2 regions of the Bacillus sp. 05T21 genome follow, and region 2 is predicted to be linked to the other one. Evidence: riboswitches for the same ligand, from Rfam matches in the RefSeq annotation. Region 2 holds a riboswitch; the other holds the start of a gene.
The links. Region 2 has a riboswitch for magnesium ahead of mgtA (magnesium-translocating P-type ATPase). Riboswitches for the same ligand answer to the same signal wherever they lie in the genome.
Positions count from the first base shown of each region.

Region 1: linked by a shared signal. The riboswitch ahead of mgtE (magnesium transporter) and the one ahead of mgtA (magnesium-translocating P-type ATPase) in region 2 are both predicted to bind magnesium.

Region 1 covers NZ_JBFTMD010000017.1:98,635-107,582, forward strand. The annotation lists gene AC1DKZ_RS23565 (S-layer homology domain-containing protein) at 227-2,131, shown strand; M-box (ykoK) riboswitch at 2,831-3,007, shown strand; gene mgtE (magnesium transporter) at 3,219-4,547, shown strand; partial or broken gene AC1DKZ_RS23575 (FtsW/RodA/SpoVE family cell cycle protein) at 5,041-5,725, shown strand; gene AC1DKZ_RS23580 (undecaprenyl-diphosphatase) at 5,759-6,298, shown strand; gene mgtA (magnesium-translocating P-type ATPase) at 6,527-8,948, shown strand, end outside.
Region 2 covers NZ_JBFTMD010000001.1:467,976-476,923, reverse strand. The annotation lists gene AC1DKZ_RS02470 (MgtC/SapB family protein) at 1-175, opposite strand, end outside; gene mgtA (magnesium-translocating P-type ATPase) at 252-2,957, opposite strand; M-box (ykoK) riboswitch at 3,289-3,456, opposite strand; gene AC1DKZ_RS02460 (DUF3932 family protein) at 3,653-3,904, opposite strand; gene rnz (ribonuclease Z) at 4,094-5,017, shown strand; gene AC1DKZ_RS02450 (hypothetical protein) at 5,381-5,725, shown strand; gene sdaAB (L-serine ammonia-lyase, iron-sulfur-dependent subunit beta) at 5,763-6,422, shown strand; gene sdaAA (L-serine ammonia-lyase, iron-sulfur-dependent, subunit alpha) at 6,441-7,319, shown strand; gene proI (pyrroline-5-carboxylate reductase ProI) at 7,377-8,216, opposite strand; gene AC1DKZ_RS02430 (MBL fold metallo-hydrolase) at 8,383-8,948, shown strand, end outside.

The DNA.
Region 1 (8,948 bases), on a different contig from region 2:
AAAATGCGTGTAATTATTAGAAATATGAATATGGGAAGAGGAGGGAGAACTGTTATTAAAGATAATTTCCACTTTTATTTATATACAATAATACAGAAATGGTGGTTTTTAGCATAAAATTACAGAATATTGAAATTGTTTTCGTTTGTAAATTTGCTAAAACTATTTTAAAAAAGGAGGGGGATTTAACACAGCGCAATACGTGCATTGTGTGTTAAAAATTAATATGAATAAACGACTTTATAACGTCTTAGCAGCGGTCATGGTACTTCAAATAGTAAACATAAACATTCCTACTACTTCGTTTGCAGATTCAGTAGAAAATGTAGTAACGGGAACTAAAATAACGTCTTCTGATATAGAAGCGATAAAGAGTATTGAAGATGATATGAGAGATGAGGATGGAAAAGGGGATAAAATAGATGAAAATGGTGAAATACAAGGAAACTTTATTGTAAATATCCAAAAACAAACTACTTTATATGATTCTCCTAATATACAATCTACTGTTACCAGTGAAATACCTAAACAAATAGCAACAGGAACAAAGAAGAAAGGTGACTGGTATTTTGTTCAAACAAGCTCGGGAGAAGGTTGGATATATAATAGTAATCAAACCTTTATAGAAAGAAATATCTATACTTTACCAAGTGATTCAAGAAAAATAGTAATTAATGAGAAAACAGAAGTTTATTCATCTCCATTTGATGAATTTAAAGAAAATGGTAGTTTAGAACCCCAAACACTAGATGCTATAACACAGGCAGGTGATTGGTTTCAAATACAAACTGATGGTGAAATCAAATGGATAAAGTCGCCTTCTGTAAAATTTAAAGGGTCAAAGCCTTCACTTATCAAACAAAGAGCTACTACTAGTAATATATATGGTGTACCATTTACAGAATGGATTGTTCCAAAAGGTAACGATAATATTCGTCCTGGATATGCGATGAATGCAAAATATATTACAATTCATGAAACAGATAATGAGAGCCCAGGGGCAGGTGCAAAAAATCACGCACAATATTTATATAATCAAGCAACAGGGAATACAGATCGTGCTGCTTCGTGGCACTTTACAGTGGATGATAAAGAGATTTATCAACATCTACCTTTAGATGAGAACGGTTGGCATGCAGGTGATGGAACGAATGGAACTGGAAATAGACAATCCATTGCAATTGAAATTGCTGTAAATAGTGATGGGAACTATGATAAAGCTGTGGATAACGCTCGTAAATTAACAGCATATTTGATGAGGGAGTTAGATATTACTATAGATCATGTGGTTAAACATCAAAATTGGAGCGGGAAAATTTGTCCATCAAAAATGATTAAAAGAGATACTTGGAATGATTTCTTAGTTGGTACAAAAAACTATTATAACGCTAACAATAAAGATGATATTACCGGTGGTTGGTATGAAAAGGATATTCGTGAATTAGCATCGCAAGGGATTATGGTAGGGGATGGACAAGGTTCATATTGGCCGGATCGTCTTGTTACTCGAGCAGAATTTGCAACATTTATTACTAGATCCTTAAAGTTGCCTGAGGGTACTTCAAACTTTACGGATCTTAATACGGCACACCCCTCATTAATAGATGGAATTAATCGTGCAGCAGCAGCTGGAATCATTAGTGGTAGGGGAAAAAATATTTTTGCTCCAAATGACACAATTAAGCGTGATGAAGTGGTCATTATGATTGATCGAGCGTTACAGTATAAAAATATTATTGGAAAGCTAGTAGACTTGCCTTTTACTGATCAGAACTTAGCGTATGATAAACAGGCTGTACAACGTGTTTATGGACTAGGGATTGTAAAAGGAAATGAAAAAAACGAATTTATGCCCAAAGGTACAGCCACTCGCGGAGAAGCTGCTGCCTTTCTGAATAGAATGCTACATGTATTAAATAATGATAACAATAATTCAATAGGTGTTGTTACCATAACTGGTTCTGGTGTAAATCTGCGCAAGGGACCTGGGACGACTTATGAAGTAATTCGTAAACTAAATAAAAATGAATCATATTCTGTATATAAGGAACAAAATGGATGGTTAAGTATTGGTGATAATCAATGGTTATTTTATGACCCTAGTTATATCTTTTTTAATAAAAATAAATAAATACTAGAAAAATCGTGTAAAACAGAAAGCATTCTTGTTAGCAAGAATGCTTTCTACTTTTTTGCATTTAAATTTCAAATATTTCGATGAATCCATATGGAAAATCTATATATCATTTTATCTGTATAAATCTTATTTGGAATGAAATACATTAAAAATGTTTGTTTTTCTGTAATTCCTGTTTTAAATCTTGCGAAATCTGTTGAACACTTTCTATATCAGGTTGTGCATAGTAGATACTATACAGGAGCCTCACTCAACAGAGACATATTTTAATTGCACTAATAAGCAAATTATATTTTGCGTGTTTATCTAATGTGAAAATAATGAGTTTAAAATTCATCCCTTTTCAAGATACAGGTTATATCGAAAGTGAGAGGAAATCAAGTTGAAATTTTTGTTATCTATTGGGCGTTTTTTGTTTTTTAAAATTTTTCCGGACAATAATCTTCAATAATAAAGCATCAGGACACGTGTAATAATAAAAAAATAAATTAATTTAATAGTTTATAGTTTATAAAAATTATTGCATAAATTGTAAAATTCGTTGTATAAAAATAAAGTATTATACAGATGTTTATATCTGTGGTTTGGGAATGTTATGATATCAAAAAGTGAAGAAATAGGTTTTTTTATTACTTGACAAGTTCAAAAATAGTGGATATGCTTTAACACGAAACAAACAAAAAATTTTAAATATTTATAACCTGTTAGGTGAGGCTCCTATACAAACACAGGCTATTGCCCAAAAATATCGAAAGATGCCAATGGGTAGAACAGGAATTGTCGGATTAAGGCTCTTCTTAAGATAGCTAAGTGATGAATCATTCATCCTTTACGTTGTATAGTGCCAAAACTCAACTAGGGGGAATGAGCTTTATTTAGCTATGTCTTTTTTAAATCGACCTCCTTTAGTTGAATCACTAGGGGAGGTTTTTTATATGCAAAATTTTATTTGTAATAAATCTCTAATAAAAGGGGGGAAAACTAATGATTGATGATATTGATCCCATATTTATTAAGAAATTTGTTTTCCCAGAAGTGGGAAAATGATAACAAGTACCATTGTCCTTAAGGAGGAATTACGATGAAAAAATGTTTGCAACAATTATTAAAGACACAAGACATACACTTAGTGCAAGAGCTTATAAAAACTCAATCCTATGATATTGCAATGGAAATGAAAGATTTTCATCATAAAGATCAGATATCTTTAATGAAATATTTTCCTACTGAAAAAGGTGCGAAAATTCTTAGTTACCTTACTCCAGAGGAGCAATATAATATTTGTACCAATTTGCCTTTGGATAAAGGTGAAGAGCTATTAGCAAGGCAATCTATTGATGACCTTGTTGATGTAATTCTTTCAATTCATGCACTTCAGGCTAAAAAGCTGATACAACTTATGTCTGAAGAATCTCAACAAAGAATTAGAAGTCTGCTGGTTTTTCAATCTGGAACAGCGGGCAGTCTGATGACAATTGACTATATTGCCGCCAGGGAAAATTGGAAAGTGAAAGATACGCTGTCGCATATTAGAAAAATTGGGGCAGGGGTAGAATCAATTTCGTATATTTATGTTCTTGATACGCGTGGTCAGCTTAATGGAATTGTTTCTATTCGTGAATTATTGCTAGCTTCTGATGATAAGAATTTATCATCAATAATGGCATCAGATGTCATTTCAGTTTCAGTGGATCTAGACCAACAGGAAGCTGTACAAAAGCTAATGGATTATGATTTATCTGCTATACCTGTAACAACGATAGATAATCGGATGATAGGTATCATAACCTTTGATGATGCAATGGATGTTTTCGAAGAAGAAGCAACTGAAGATATTCAAAAATTAGGAGGGAGCACCCCATTAGATAAGCCATATTTTGAAACCTCTATTTGGCAAATATACCGTAAACGTATAGGTTGGTTATTACTTCTGTTTGTAGCGGAAGCATATACTGGTTCTGTACTTCGACATTATGAAGAAACTTTGACTCATGTAGTAGCACTGGCTTTCTTTATTCCATTGTTAATTGGAACTGGTGGAAATACAGGTACACAGGTCGTAACTACATTGGTTCGTGCTGTAGCTCTAAATGAGGTGAAATTTAAAGATATATTTCGTGTTATGAAAAAAGAAGCATTAGTAGGTATTTTACTTGGGCTTACATTAGCCGTGGCGGCATTAATTCGTGCGTACACTTTAGGCGTAGGTACAGAAGTCGCACAAGTTGTAGCTATAACTGGATTATTCATTGTTATTTGGTCGTCTATTGTTTCATCTGTATTACCCTTGATTCTAAATAAGTTAAAGTTGGATCCAGCTGTTATTTCAGGTCCGTTCATTACGACATTAGTCGATGGGACGGGGTTAATTCTGTACTTTACCATTGCAAAAATGTTATTAGGCTTATAAAAAATTTATACTAAGTTTCTATACCTAGGTTCGTTCCCTTGAGGCTCCCACGGCTAAAGCCACAAGCTGACTAACGTCAGTGGGATTCTTGCTACCAAAGGCGAAGTCTATTTCTAGTATCGCTGACGTGCAAGATTGCGGTGTGCCATCACCACTCCGTATCCAGTGCATATAGCAGATACGGCACTCGTTCTATTACCAAACGAGTCAGATTAGTAGTTCTCAAATGTGTTTTAGCGTCTTGTGCTTGACGACTCAATACATTTTACGGAGTAGAAGAATTTGTTACTCCAACCTCATATGTATTATGTTTTCAGAGAACAAGATTGTTTTAGAAACTTTCACTTGTCTATTATGAAAATTATACCATTTCAAATTCTTGATGTACAGAACGTACCTTCGGTGTTTTGTTTGTACATCGCATTTGACCTCATTCTCATCCCACCTCTAAAGTGGGTGCTATCGCACCGTATTGGGCTTTCCCGTTCGGAAAATCTGTAAAGTTATTTTGTTTTTAATGTTTACGTTCTTTTTGATATACAAACAACCCAATCTAGGTTCTGCATTATTAATTTCAGGAATAGGGGCAAGTATGTTTATATGTTCTGGAATAAACATTTCTATTTTAATGAAATGGATAACTGTTACTTCAATTGTTAGGATACCGACTTTATACTTTCTTTTTAGGTTTGGTTTATCTGATGTTCAAATGGCACGTATTACAACGGTGTTCAATCCATTTCTTGATGCAAAAGGGGATGGTTACCAACTTGTAAATTCATTTATTGCTATAGGATCTGGTGGAGTTAGTGGACGTGAGTATGGAAATAGTATTCAACAGGAAGGTTTTTTACCTGAGCCTCATACTGATTTTATTATGTCAATTGTATCTGAGGAGCTTGGAATTATAGAGGTACTAATCATATTAACTGGTTTATTAACTATAGTACTTCGCTCTTTTAAGATTGCTTAAGGGTGTAAAAGTCAATTTGGAAGTCTAATATCAATAGGAATCGGGAGTATGATAGGTCTTCAATCTATTGTTAATTTAGGAGGTGTCACGGGAATGTTCCCTCTTACAGGCACCCCCCCTTCCATTTATTAGTTTTGGTGGAAGTTCTTTAATGGCTAATTTAATAGCAATGGGACTGTTGATAAATATCTCGATTTTCAATAAAAAGACAGATAATATATTTGCTTATGGAGGAGAAATGTTAAATTTAATAAACAATCTAGATTATAATGGATTTCGGTATATAAATGAGCATGTGAAAGGAAATGTATACATCGACTATTTAATGATCTTTTTTGCTGAATATGCTCAGTATATGTTCATACTATTATTTATGATTCTTTGGTTAAACAAAAAATATAAAAATAGAACCTGTGTAATTCAAGCTATTATAGCATGCTGTTTTGCTTTTGGATTGAATAGGATTATTGGATTGTTTTTTTATAGAGAACGACCATTTGTTTCTCAGTTGAATATAAAACAACTTGTTGAGCATACCGCTAATGCCTCTTTTCCTAGTGATCATGCTACAAGTGCCTTCGCAATAGCTATAACTTTATGCTTATATGAAAAACGTTTAGGTAAAGCATTTTTATTGTTAGCTTTTTTAATTGCTTTTTCAAGGGTCTGGGTAGGAGTACATTATCCGCTGGATGTATTAATAGGAGCTGTTTTAGGATTTTTATGGGCCTTCATAATCCATTATATAGTTAAAACTAACTTCAAAAATAATAAATAAAGCGTCTACACTATTATACTTGCGACAAACCACATTATATTCAAAATTTTTGCTGCTAATAAGAGGAAACTTATAAATAAAAATTACTTTTTACGGTGAGAATAATACTATTTAAGTGCAATTGCACTTCTAAATTTGATTAAAAATTCAAGGTGATTATAAAAATGTAGCTTTAAAATTATATTTTGAAAAAACAGGGGGATTTTATTTAATGGGTAGGAGGTTAAGTTGTTGCGATCTAATAAAAAAAAATCTTTTTATAATCAGGAAGTACTAGGAAAAAATTATAAAATGCTAAGTGAAATTGCAAAAAGTGATGTTGAGTCGACGTTTGCTTTTTTTAAAACATCGTCTCATGGACTTTCTCAGGAAGAAGCTACTAAGCGGCTTGAAGTATATGGGGAAAATAAAGTGATTTATCAAAAAAGAATAAAATGGTATATAACATTATTTAATTCTTTTAGAAGTCCGTTTATTTCTCTTCTAATAATATTAGGGATGTTATCTTTTCTTACTAATGATATAAAGGGTGCTATTATTGTAGGGATTATGGTGGCTGTAAGTGTGTTAATTCGGTTCATACAAGAAATTCGTTCTCAGAAGTCTATAGAAAAATTAAAAAATCTTGTATATGAAAAGGTAACTGTTCTCAGGGGGGGAGATGTTTTATATAAGGAAAATAAGAGGGCGGTATTAGAAGAAAGTGGAAAGGTACAAGTTGCTCTTGAGAATCTTGTACCAGGGGATATTATAGAATTATCTGCCGGGAATATTGTACCTGCAGATGTACGAATCATCTCATCGGAAAATTTACTTGTAAATCAATCATCACTAACAGGGGAAGCATTACCCATTGTTAAAACAAATCAGTATTTCCATATGTACAAAAAACGTAAAATTAGAAAAATCCAAAATTTGATCGAATTGGAAAATCTCTGTTTTATGGGAACTCATATTATAAGTGGTACCGCAAAAGCAATAGTTGTGGGTACTGGAACAGATACTTACTTTGGTTCAATAGCAAAGAATCAATTTAAACTGAACAAGATATCTGATTCTAGATTCGATAAAGGGGTAAGCAAAGTTAGCTGGCTATTAATTAAATTTATGATTATCATGACACCTATTGTTATGATGATACATGGAGTTATAAATGGGAATTGGTATGAGGCATTTTTATTCGCTTTAGCTGTAGCGATTGGACTTACTCCAGAGATGCTTCCAATGATTGTAACCGCTAATTTGGCTAAAGGTTCTATTAATATGAGTAAAAAGAAGGTACTTGTAAAACAACTATCTTCTATCCATAATCTCGGAGCTATGGATATTCTCTGTACCGACAAGACAGGCACATTGACAGAAGATAAAATGGACCTGGTACGATATACAGATACAAATGGAGAAAAGTCGGATAAGGTTTTGAAATTAGCGTATATAAATAGTTACTTTCATACAGCATATAAAAATGAAATTGATCTATCGGTTATGCGTTATGTAAGAGATAGTAGTGAATATGATATATCTCAATACTCAAAAATAGATGAATGCCCATTTGATTTTAATCGAAGACGAGTTTCAGTTGTTGTAGAAACAAATGCTAACGAACGAATAATGCTATGTAAAGGTGCTGTTAGAGAAGTTATATCAATTTGTAGTTATATAAAAGAAAATAATAAGATAATTCCTATTACAGATGAAATCCAACATAAAAATAAACACTTAATTGAACTCTGGCAGGAACGTGGGATGCGAGCTGTTGCAGTTGCATATAAGCAGTTAAAGGGTGATAAAGTGGGGAGTTACTCTATTGATGATGAATCAGATATGATACTTGTTGGATATGTTGGTTTTTCAAATCCACCCAAACAATCGGCTATGGCTGCACTTCATACTCTACAAAAGAAAGGGGTACAAGTGAAAATTTTAACTGGTGATAATGAGTCCGTGACAAGAAATGTATGTAGGAAAATGGGCTTGTATATAGGAGAACCAGTACTGGGTTATGAAATAGATAGTCTTCCTGATAAAGCATTAGTAAAACTTGCAAGTAAAACAAGTGTGTTCGCAAAATTAAATCCTAGTCAAAAATTTCGTATTATTAAGGCACTTCAAATGAATGGCCATACAGTTGGATTTATGGGGGATGGAATTAACGATGTGTTTGCTTTAAAACAGTCTGACGTTGGTGTATCTATCCATACAGCAGATGATATCGTTAAAGAGTGTTCAGATATTATACTTTTAGAAAAGAATTTACATGTATTAGAAGATGCTATTGTGGAAGGACGGACAACGTTTGGAAATATACTGAAGTATATTAAGATGACAGCAAGTTCAAATTTTGGAAATGTATTAAGTTTATTAATTGCTAGCGCATTTCTTCCTTTTCTTCCAATGTTACCAATTCAAATATTATGTCAAAACTTACTATATAATCTATCCCAACTTTCAATTCCATGGGATAAAGTAGACAATGAATTTTTAGTGAAACCAAGAAGTTGGGATACAAAAGATTTATTTCGTTTTATCATTTTTATTGGGCCGGTAAGTAGTGTTTTTGATATAATCATTTTTATTGTAATGTGGAATATATTTGGTGCAAATATTCTTGAAATGCAATCCTTATTTCAAACGGGTTGGTTCGTAGTAG
Region 2 (8,948 bases):
GACTAGCATCATGATCAAGCATGACGGATAATAAAACAAATATACAGGCGCCAAGTGATACGAGAGCATTTGTCCGCAAACCAGCCATTCGATGTCTCCATTGTCTTTCCATTCCGATGCAAGCTCCTACAATAATTGCTATAAATAACCTTAATACGATGTCATACCATATCATCATGGTCACCTCCATACATATAAGTACATGTTATATTTTTTGAGAATGAGTGAGAAATACCCACTCATTCTCATTTTTACAACCAGCTATGGAATTTTTTAATATAAAGCTTTTTCAGGAATTGTGTTAAGAAAGCATAACCTAATAATATTCCTATGAGCCACGGGAAATAGCTTAGTGGTAATGCTTGTAAACCAATTGCTGCACCAAGTGGTGAGAATGGAATGTAAATTCCGATTGCCATAATACAAGCGGTTAATACAAGAACTGGTATTGATGCTGTACTTTTAATAAACGGAATTTTCTGTGTTCTGATCATATGGACAATTAATGTTTGAGTTAGTAACCCGACGACAAACCAACCAGATTGGAATAGTGATTGTTCTCCAGGTGTATTTGCACCGAATACATTCCACATGACAACGAATGTGATAATATCGAATATAGAGCTAATTGGACCGATGCAAATAATGAAGTTACGCAAGTTTGCAGTATCCCATTTTCTAGGCTTCTCTAGAAATTCCTTATCCATTTTATCCCATGGAATTGAAAGCTGTGAAATATCATAAAGTAAGTTTTGAATTAAGAGATGAATTGCAAGCATCGGTAAAAATGGAATGAAAGCACTTGCTATTAATACACTAAATACATTTCCGAAGTTAGAGCTCGCCGTCATTTTGATATATTTTAAAATATTGCCGAACGTAGTACGTCCCTCTAAAATACCTGCTTCTAATATAGTTAAACTTTTTTCGAGTAAAATAATATCAGAAGATTCTTTTGCGATATCGGTAGCGGTATCAACAGATATTCCAACGTCAGCTTCACGTAATGCCACGGCATCGTTAATGCCATCGCCCATGTAACCTACAGTATGACCATTACCTTGTAATACGTGAATAATACGAGATTTTTGCATTGGATTTAGTTTTGCGAACACTGTTGTTTCTTCTGCCAGTTTTGCTAATGCTTTATCTGGTAAAGAATCGATTTCGTAACCGAGGACAGGCTCTCCTATATTTAATCCAACGTCTTTACAAACCTTTCTTGTAACAATTTCGTTATCACCAGTTAAGATTTTCACTTGTACGCCGTGTTTTTGCAATGCTTGAATTGCAGAAGCAGCAGATGGTTTTGGTGGATCTAAAAAGCCGATATATCCAGTAAGGATCATAGCGGATTCATCTTGTACTGCATAAGCTTTATGATAAGGTTTGTTATCTTTCTTGTATGCTACAGCGATGACACGCATTCCTTCACTATTTAAAGTTTCGCTAAGATGTTTTACATTTGCTCTCATTTCTTCAGTGAGAGGGACAATTTGTCCATCAACTTCAGTGTAATTACAGATTGATAAAATTTCTTCTACGGCACCTTTACAAACCATTGTATGTTCACCTGAAATATCTTTCACGATGACAGACATACGACGACGAGCAAAATCGAATGGAATTTCATCTAGCTTTTGAAAAGCTGATGGATCAAATTTATGGTTTTCCTCTGTATGTTCAATAACAGCTTTATCTATTAAATTTTTCAATCCCGTTTGATAGAAGCTATTTAAATAGGCAAAGTGTAATACACGATCGCATTCATTTCCGTTAGGATCTAAATGACGAACTAGGACAACTTTATCTTCTGTTAAAGTTCCAGTTTTATCTGTGCAAAGAATGTTCATAGCACCTAAGTTTTGAATAGAGTTGAGCTGTTTTACAATTACTTTTTGTTTAGACATGTTAACGGCACCTTTAGCTAAATTAGCAGTTACAATCATTGGCAGCATTTCAGGTGTAAGACCAACTGCAACAGCAATAGCAAAGAAGAAAGCTTCTTGCCAATCTCCTTTTGTGAATCCATTAATGAGAAGGACAATGGGTGCCATAATAAGCATGAATGTGATTAAGAGCCAACTTACTTTGTTTACGCCTTTATCAAAGCTTGTTTCTGCACGTTTTCCGATAACCTTTTTTGCTAAAGAGCCGAAATACGTATCCGTACTAGTTGAAACAACAACAGCTTTTGCGCTACCGCTAACAATATTTGTACCCATAAAGCAAAGGTTTTCCATATCGAGCGGATTGTAATTTTTTTTCATGTTTTTCGGTAATATATGTTTATTTTCCGTATGGTAGCAGTTTTCGTATTTTTCTACAGGAAGTGCTTCCCCGGTTAAAGAAGACTGATTAACAAATAAATCTTTTGCGGATAAAATACGCACATCAGCTGGCACGATATCACCAGCTGAAAGTGAAATAATATCGCCAGGTACAAGTTCTTCAATTGGAATTTCTGTTGTGTAATTTCGATTTAAATTTGTTACGTTTTTTGTTTCGTGTACAAATCCATCTATTCTAAAGACACTCGCAGTTGTTCGAACCATAGCCTTTAACTTATCCGCCGCTTTCTGAGAGCGGAATTCTTGTAAAAAGCGAATCGTTGCACTTAGCAGTACCATTACAGATACGACAATTGTTCCTTGTATATCATCTGTGAAAAAAGAGAGTGCTCCAAGAGCTAACAAAACAAAAATAAATGGATTTTTAAATGCCAGCAGAAATTGAATATACCATGGCAATGTTTTATTATGAGCAATTTCGTTCGGACCGTATAAAGAAAGTCTACGAGACGCTTCTTGTTTAGAGAGACCATCTTGTGTTGTTTCTAAGAGTTTTAACGCAGAGTTTACATCCTGTGTTGCAACTTCCACTAATAATTCGTTATTTGCTTTCATGCTATCTTGATCGTAAGCATGCTTTGTTTCTTGTCTTTGTAAATTTAACATTGGTAGTTCCTCCTCTTTCATGAAGGAGGAAACAATCTGTTACTCGACTATTTAAAATTGGGAGGAACAGCTTCTTTCCTACCTACATGGTGAAATATTAACGTAAAACATATGGGTATCTGGGCCGAATCATCACTTGCCACTGTTCCTCACCTCCGTACAATTAGTAGTTTCTGAATATGCTATGTTTGTTTCATAGTAAGGTGCATAAAGACATAAAAAAGACCTTTACTCAAAACGAGTAAAGGTCTGAATTCGTAGTCAAAAAGAGTCAACAACAAAGACTGTTAGTAAACATAGATAAAAACAGTTTTTGTGTATGACAAAACATACGCACCTCTCCCTCGTTGAGTTTTAGCACTGTATAGCATAGGTACTGAAACCAGCTACGTTAAGAAAGGCCTTCATTCCGACCTTTCCTGTTGACCCATTGGCGTCTCTCGACATTTTTGGGCAGCAGCGTTTCTCTATACAGGAGCCTCACCTAACAGAGACCATATTCAATTACAAGTTGAATGTTAGCACTGTAAAATCGTAGTGTCAATATCTTTTTAATCTATTTTTTTGAAAAATCAAATAGATTTATGATGGCTATATAGTAGGAAATAAGCGGAGTTTTTGAAATAAGGCGGGAAAATAAATACTTTAATGAACATAAATAAAAAGCACTGTAATCAGTGCTTTTTTATTTTAGATTATGAGATTGTAGCATTTTCAAAAATAACAATTTCTGAACTGTTTGTTGTTGAAACGCGTTGTGCGTAATATGTTAAAGCTGAAGAAATATATGTTGGTAACGAATCATTTGTATGTGTTGTTGTATATTCATGGATTAATTCTTTTAAAGTCGTCCATTCTAATTGTGCTGGGTGATCAGAAACGAAAGAACTTACCCAGCGATCAAATGAAGATGAAAAATCAGTTTGTAAACGAAATGCTTCTTTCATAATAAAACGCTCCCTTAAAATGTAGTATAATCATTTTAACATAAAACACGAACGATTACTAAGTTTTTTGATTATAATGTTCGTGTTATATAGTTGTCTAGATGATTGGTTATGTAAATTCGATTTGCCATTTGAAATAACATTCCGTAAGATGAAAGATAGATTATATAAAGAGCTGGAGGAAAGAAAGTGGAATTTGTATTTTTAGGAACTGGTGCAGGTGTTCCTTCGAAAGGAAGGAATGTTTCAGCAATTGCTCTGCAATTGCTAGAAGAACGAGGACAGACTTGGTTATTTGATTGTGGCGAGGCGACGCAACATCAAATATTACATACATCAGTACGTCCACGCCGCATTGAAAAAATATTTATTACGCATTTACATGGTGATCATATTTTTGGGTTGCCTGGTTTATTAGGAAGCCGTTCGTTTCAAGGAGGGACTACACCTTTAACAGTGTATGGACCAAAAGGAATTAAACAATTTATTGAAGTGGCATTATCAGTAAGTACGACACATGTTAAATATCCGCTTGAAATCGTTGAGATTACGGAAGAAGGTATTGTGTTTGAGGATAATGAATTTTGTGTAGAAACAAAAAGGTTATCACATGGAATTGAATGTTTCGGATATCGAATTGTAGAGAAAGATATACAGGGAGCTCTTTTAGTGGATAAGTTACTGGGAATGGGTGTGAAACCTGGTCCAGTTTTTAAACGCTTAAAAGATGGTGAAGTAGTTGAATTAGAGAATGGCACAGTGTTAGATGGAAAAGATTTTATTGGCCCGCCTCAAAAAGGAAGAGTTATTACAATTTTAGGCGATACACGATATTGCGAAGCGAGTAGAGAGCTTGCGCAAGATGCTGACGTACTTGTTCATGAAGCAACTTTTGCGGCAGAAGATGAACAACAAGCGTATGATTATTTTCATTCCACATCTAAGCAAGCTGCGAGTATTGCACTTCAGGCAAATGCAAAACGCTTAATATTGACTCATATTAGTTCTCGTTATCAAGGAGATACATATAAGGAATTATTGAAAGAGGCAAGAGAGCTATTTTCTAATACAGAAATAGCTACGGATTTAAAATCATTTCCAGTAGACAGATAATAATGTTGTGAAAAAATGGTGACGATAGGTTGCCATTTTTTTTATTTCTAAAAAAAATTAAAAATAAAACTGTTATCATTTTATTTTTATATAGGATGACACAGAAAGTTTTAATGATGTGAAGATATAGGGTAAAAATACATAATACCGATTATTTAGAAAAACTGTTATATAAGTCAGACGACATACGAGTGGTACAAGTAGCAAAAATGGATTTTTATTCAGAACTTTTAAAATTCATTAAAAGTAAGCGTTTTATTAAAAACAAGCTATAATGAGGGCAGATTATAATTTATTGTAGGCTACATGCGTTTTAGCCATTTGTCATAACAAGTGAAGTTGACTAAATCGTGAGAGAGCAACATGGAAATTATAATAGGAAGGATATTACTATTATTTGTACTAAGTCTTTTTTCACTTTTTAGCTTTAAAACATCAAAAGGTATGAAAGCAATGGGAGTTTCACTTGTTTATGCTATGCTTGTAAGGGGTTCTGTGTTAAACTTTGGATTGCTACCAGACTTTATTATGGACTATCTTATATTATTTTTAAATGCAGGTAATGCTAAGTTTCTTATTTATTATTATAACTGGTATTATTTCAGGATATATTGCTTCACTGTTATTCAAAAACTATCCAATTCTTACAGCGGAACAAATTCGTGGTACGACTGGAACAGCAACCGATTCGGTAGCTTAATAGAATAGTAAATAATTTTTTCATAGAGGTTTAGGGGGAGTTATGATGAAGTATCGCTCAGTGTTTGATATTATTGGTCCGGTTATGATTGGTCCATCAAGTTCACATACAGCAGGCGCGGCAAGAATGGGGCAAGTTGCTCGTCAGCTGTTTCGTCATGAACCAGAGAGAGTTAGCATTTCATTATATGGTTCATTTGCAAAAACATACCGTGGTCACGGTACGGATGTAGCGCTAATCGGTGGAATACTAGGATTTGAAACAGATGATTTACGTATTCCAAGTGCGTTAGATATTGCAAAAGAACGCGGGATTGAAGTGGAATTCATTGAAGAAGATGCAAATGCTCCGCATCCAAATACAGCGAAAATTCGTCTGTATAAAGGTGAAGAGGAAATTGAAGTTGTTGCTTGCTCAATTGGTGGCGGTAAAATTGAAGTTGTAGAATTAAACGGATTCGATCTTCAATTAACAGGCACGAGTCCAGCACTACTTATTGTAAATAACGATCGCTTTGGTGCTATCGCAGCTGTAGCTTCAATCCTTGCTAAGCATGAGATTAACATAAGTACAATGAGTGTTTCTCGTAAAGAAAAAGGAAGAAGAGCGCTTATGGTCATTGAAACAGATGAATTATTAGCAGATGAAGTAATTGCGGAAATAAATGGGCAACAAAATATTTGTCAAGTAACTATTATGGATTAATTGCAGGGGGGACACACCATGTTTCGGAACGCAGCGGAACTAGTGGCGCAAGCTAAAGAGCAAAATGTAAAAATCGCAGAAATTATGATTCAATGTGAAATGCAAACAAGAAATATCTCACGTGAAGAAGTAATTGCTGGAATGGAAAAGAACTTAGTCGTGATGGAACAAGCAGTAGAACGCGGTATTCGTGGTGTAAAATCACCGACTGGTTTAACTGGCGGGGATGCTGTGAAAGTCCAAGCGTATATGCAGAGTGGAAAAGGCTTATCTGGAGATACGATTTTGGACGCAGTGAGTAAAGCTGTTGCGACAAATGAAGTAAATGCGGCGATGGGAATTATTTGTGCAACACCAACAGCAGGATCTGCTGGAACAGTGCCAGGTGTACTGTTTGCACTGCAAGAAAAATTACAGCCGACACGCGAAGAAATGATTGAATTTTTATTTACAGCAGGAGCTTTCGGTATGGTTGTTGCGAATAATGCTTGTATTTCTGGCGCGGCAGGAGGTTGCCAAGCTGAAGTAGGTTCAGCAAGTGGAATGGCAGCTGCAGCAGCAGTTGAGATGGCTGGTGGAACACAAGATCAAGCAGCTACAGCGATGGCGATTTCATTAAAGAATATGCTTGGTTTAGTATGTGATCCTGTTGCAGGGCTTGTAGAAGTACCTTGTGTAAAACGTAATGCAGCAGGAGCTGCGAATGCCATGATTTCAGCTGATTTATCATTAGCTGGTGTAACTAGTACAATTCCATGTGATGAAGTTATTGAGGCGATGTTTAGAATTGGACAAACGATGCCAGTAGCACTTCGTGAAACAGCAGAAGGTGGCCTTGCAGCAACACCGACAGGTCGTCGTTTGCAAGAAGAGATTTTTGGTAAGAGTAATAACTAAAAGCATATCATATGATTAAAGTAAAAACGGAGCTCAAATAAAGTTGAGCTCCGTTTTTTATTTTTCTTTTGCTATTTCTTCTAATGTTTTTCCAAGATCGTGTGATCGTTTCGTTGCTTGTGTAATACATGAGATTAATGCTTGTTGAAAATTATGCTCCTTTAATACTTCAATACCTGCTTCAGTTGTTCCGCCAGGAGAAGTAATTTCTTTTCGCAAAATAGAAGGGTGTTTTTCGCTTGCTTTTAGCATTTCAGCAGAACCAATCATCGTCTGAAGAATAAGAGATTTTGCAACATCTTCTTTTAAACCAATTTTTTTTGCTGCCTCTTCCAGTGCCTCTACCACGTAATAAATATAAGCTGGTCCACTTCCAGATAATGCAGTGATAGCATGCATATCTTCTTCTTCTACAACAGAGACGAGACCAATCGTTTCAAATAAAGATGTTGCAGTGCGAATATGTTCCTCCGTTGTGTGTTCTGAAGGTGAGATAGCGGTAGCGGATTTTAAAATGGCTGCAGATGTATTTGGCATTGCACGAATAATCGGAACGTCTTTTTGAAGTAGGTTTCTAATTGAATGAGTAGAAACACCTGCTAATAACGAAATAATAAGCAAGTCATTATTTATGTATTCTTTAAGAGGAATAACCGCTTCTGCGACATCTTTTGGCTTCATAGCTAGAAAAAGAATATTTGCATCAGCAAGTAATTCCTTTTTATTATGTGTACCTTTGACACCGTATTTTTTATGTAACTCCTGTAATCTTGTCTCGTTAGAACGATTACTTACAGTGACGTGTTCTCCCTTAACAACATTTGCGTTTAATAAGCCACCAATAATCGCTTCGGCAATAGAGCCTGCACCGAGAAAGGAAATGTTTTGCATAGACATGATGTGCCTCCTTTAAATTTGGTTAGAAATACTTATAAATGTACATACATTCGTTTTTTTATGGAAAAGACCTCTTTTTATCTGAAAATAATGACAAATTTACAGGGAAGTTGTAAACTGAAGAGGTATTCATTTTTGAACCGGAAAAAGACAGGGGGGGCTAAGCATGACGGCGATTCATCGAATGGAGATTCCTGTTCCATTTGCAGTTGAGACAGTGAATGTGTTTTTAGTTGAGGGAGAAACATTAACGTTAATTGATACAGGGACAAATACAGAAGAAGCAAAGAAAGCACTAGAAAGTCAATTAGGTGCATTAGGATATAAGATAGAAGATATTGAAACGGTAGTGATTACGCATCACCATGCGGATCATTGCGGACTTTTAAATACATTTTCTGAAAAAGTAAAGATTATCGGACATCCTTGGAATGAACCGTGGATTACACAGAATGCTGAATTTTTAAAGAGGTATCATGAATTTTTTAAAGAGACAGCCTTGCAGTTCGGCGTTCCAGCAGTATTTCTGAATGGTGAGGCGTTATTGACGACGAAGACACTTAAATATTCTTGTAATAGATCGTTAACACATACCGTGAGAGAGGGAGATCGTATAGATTCGTTACCTGGATTTACAGTGATTGAAACCCCGGGTCATGCTTCCACTCATATTTCATTATATAGAGAATCTGATGGAATATTAATTGGTGGGGATGCTCTCATTAGTCATAT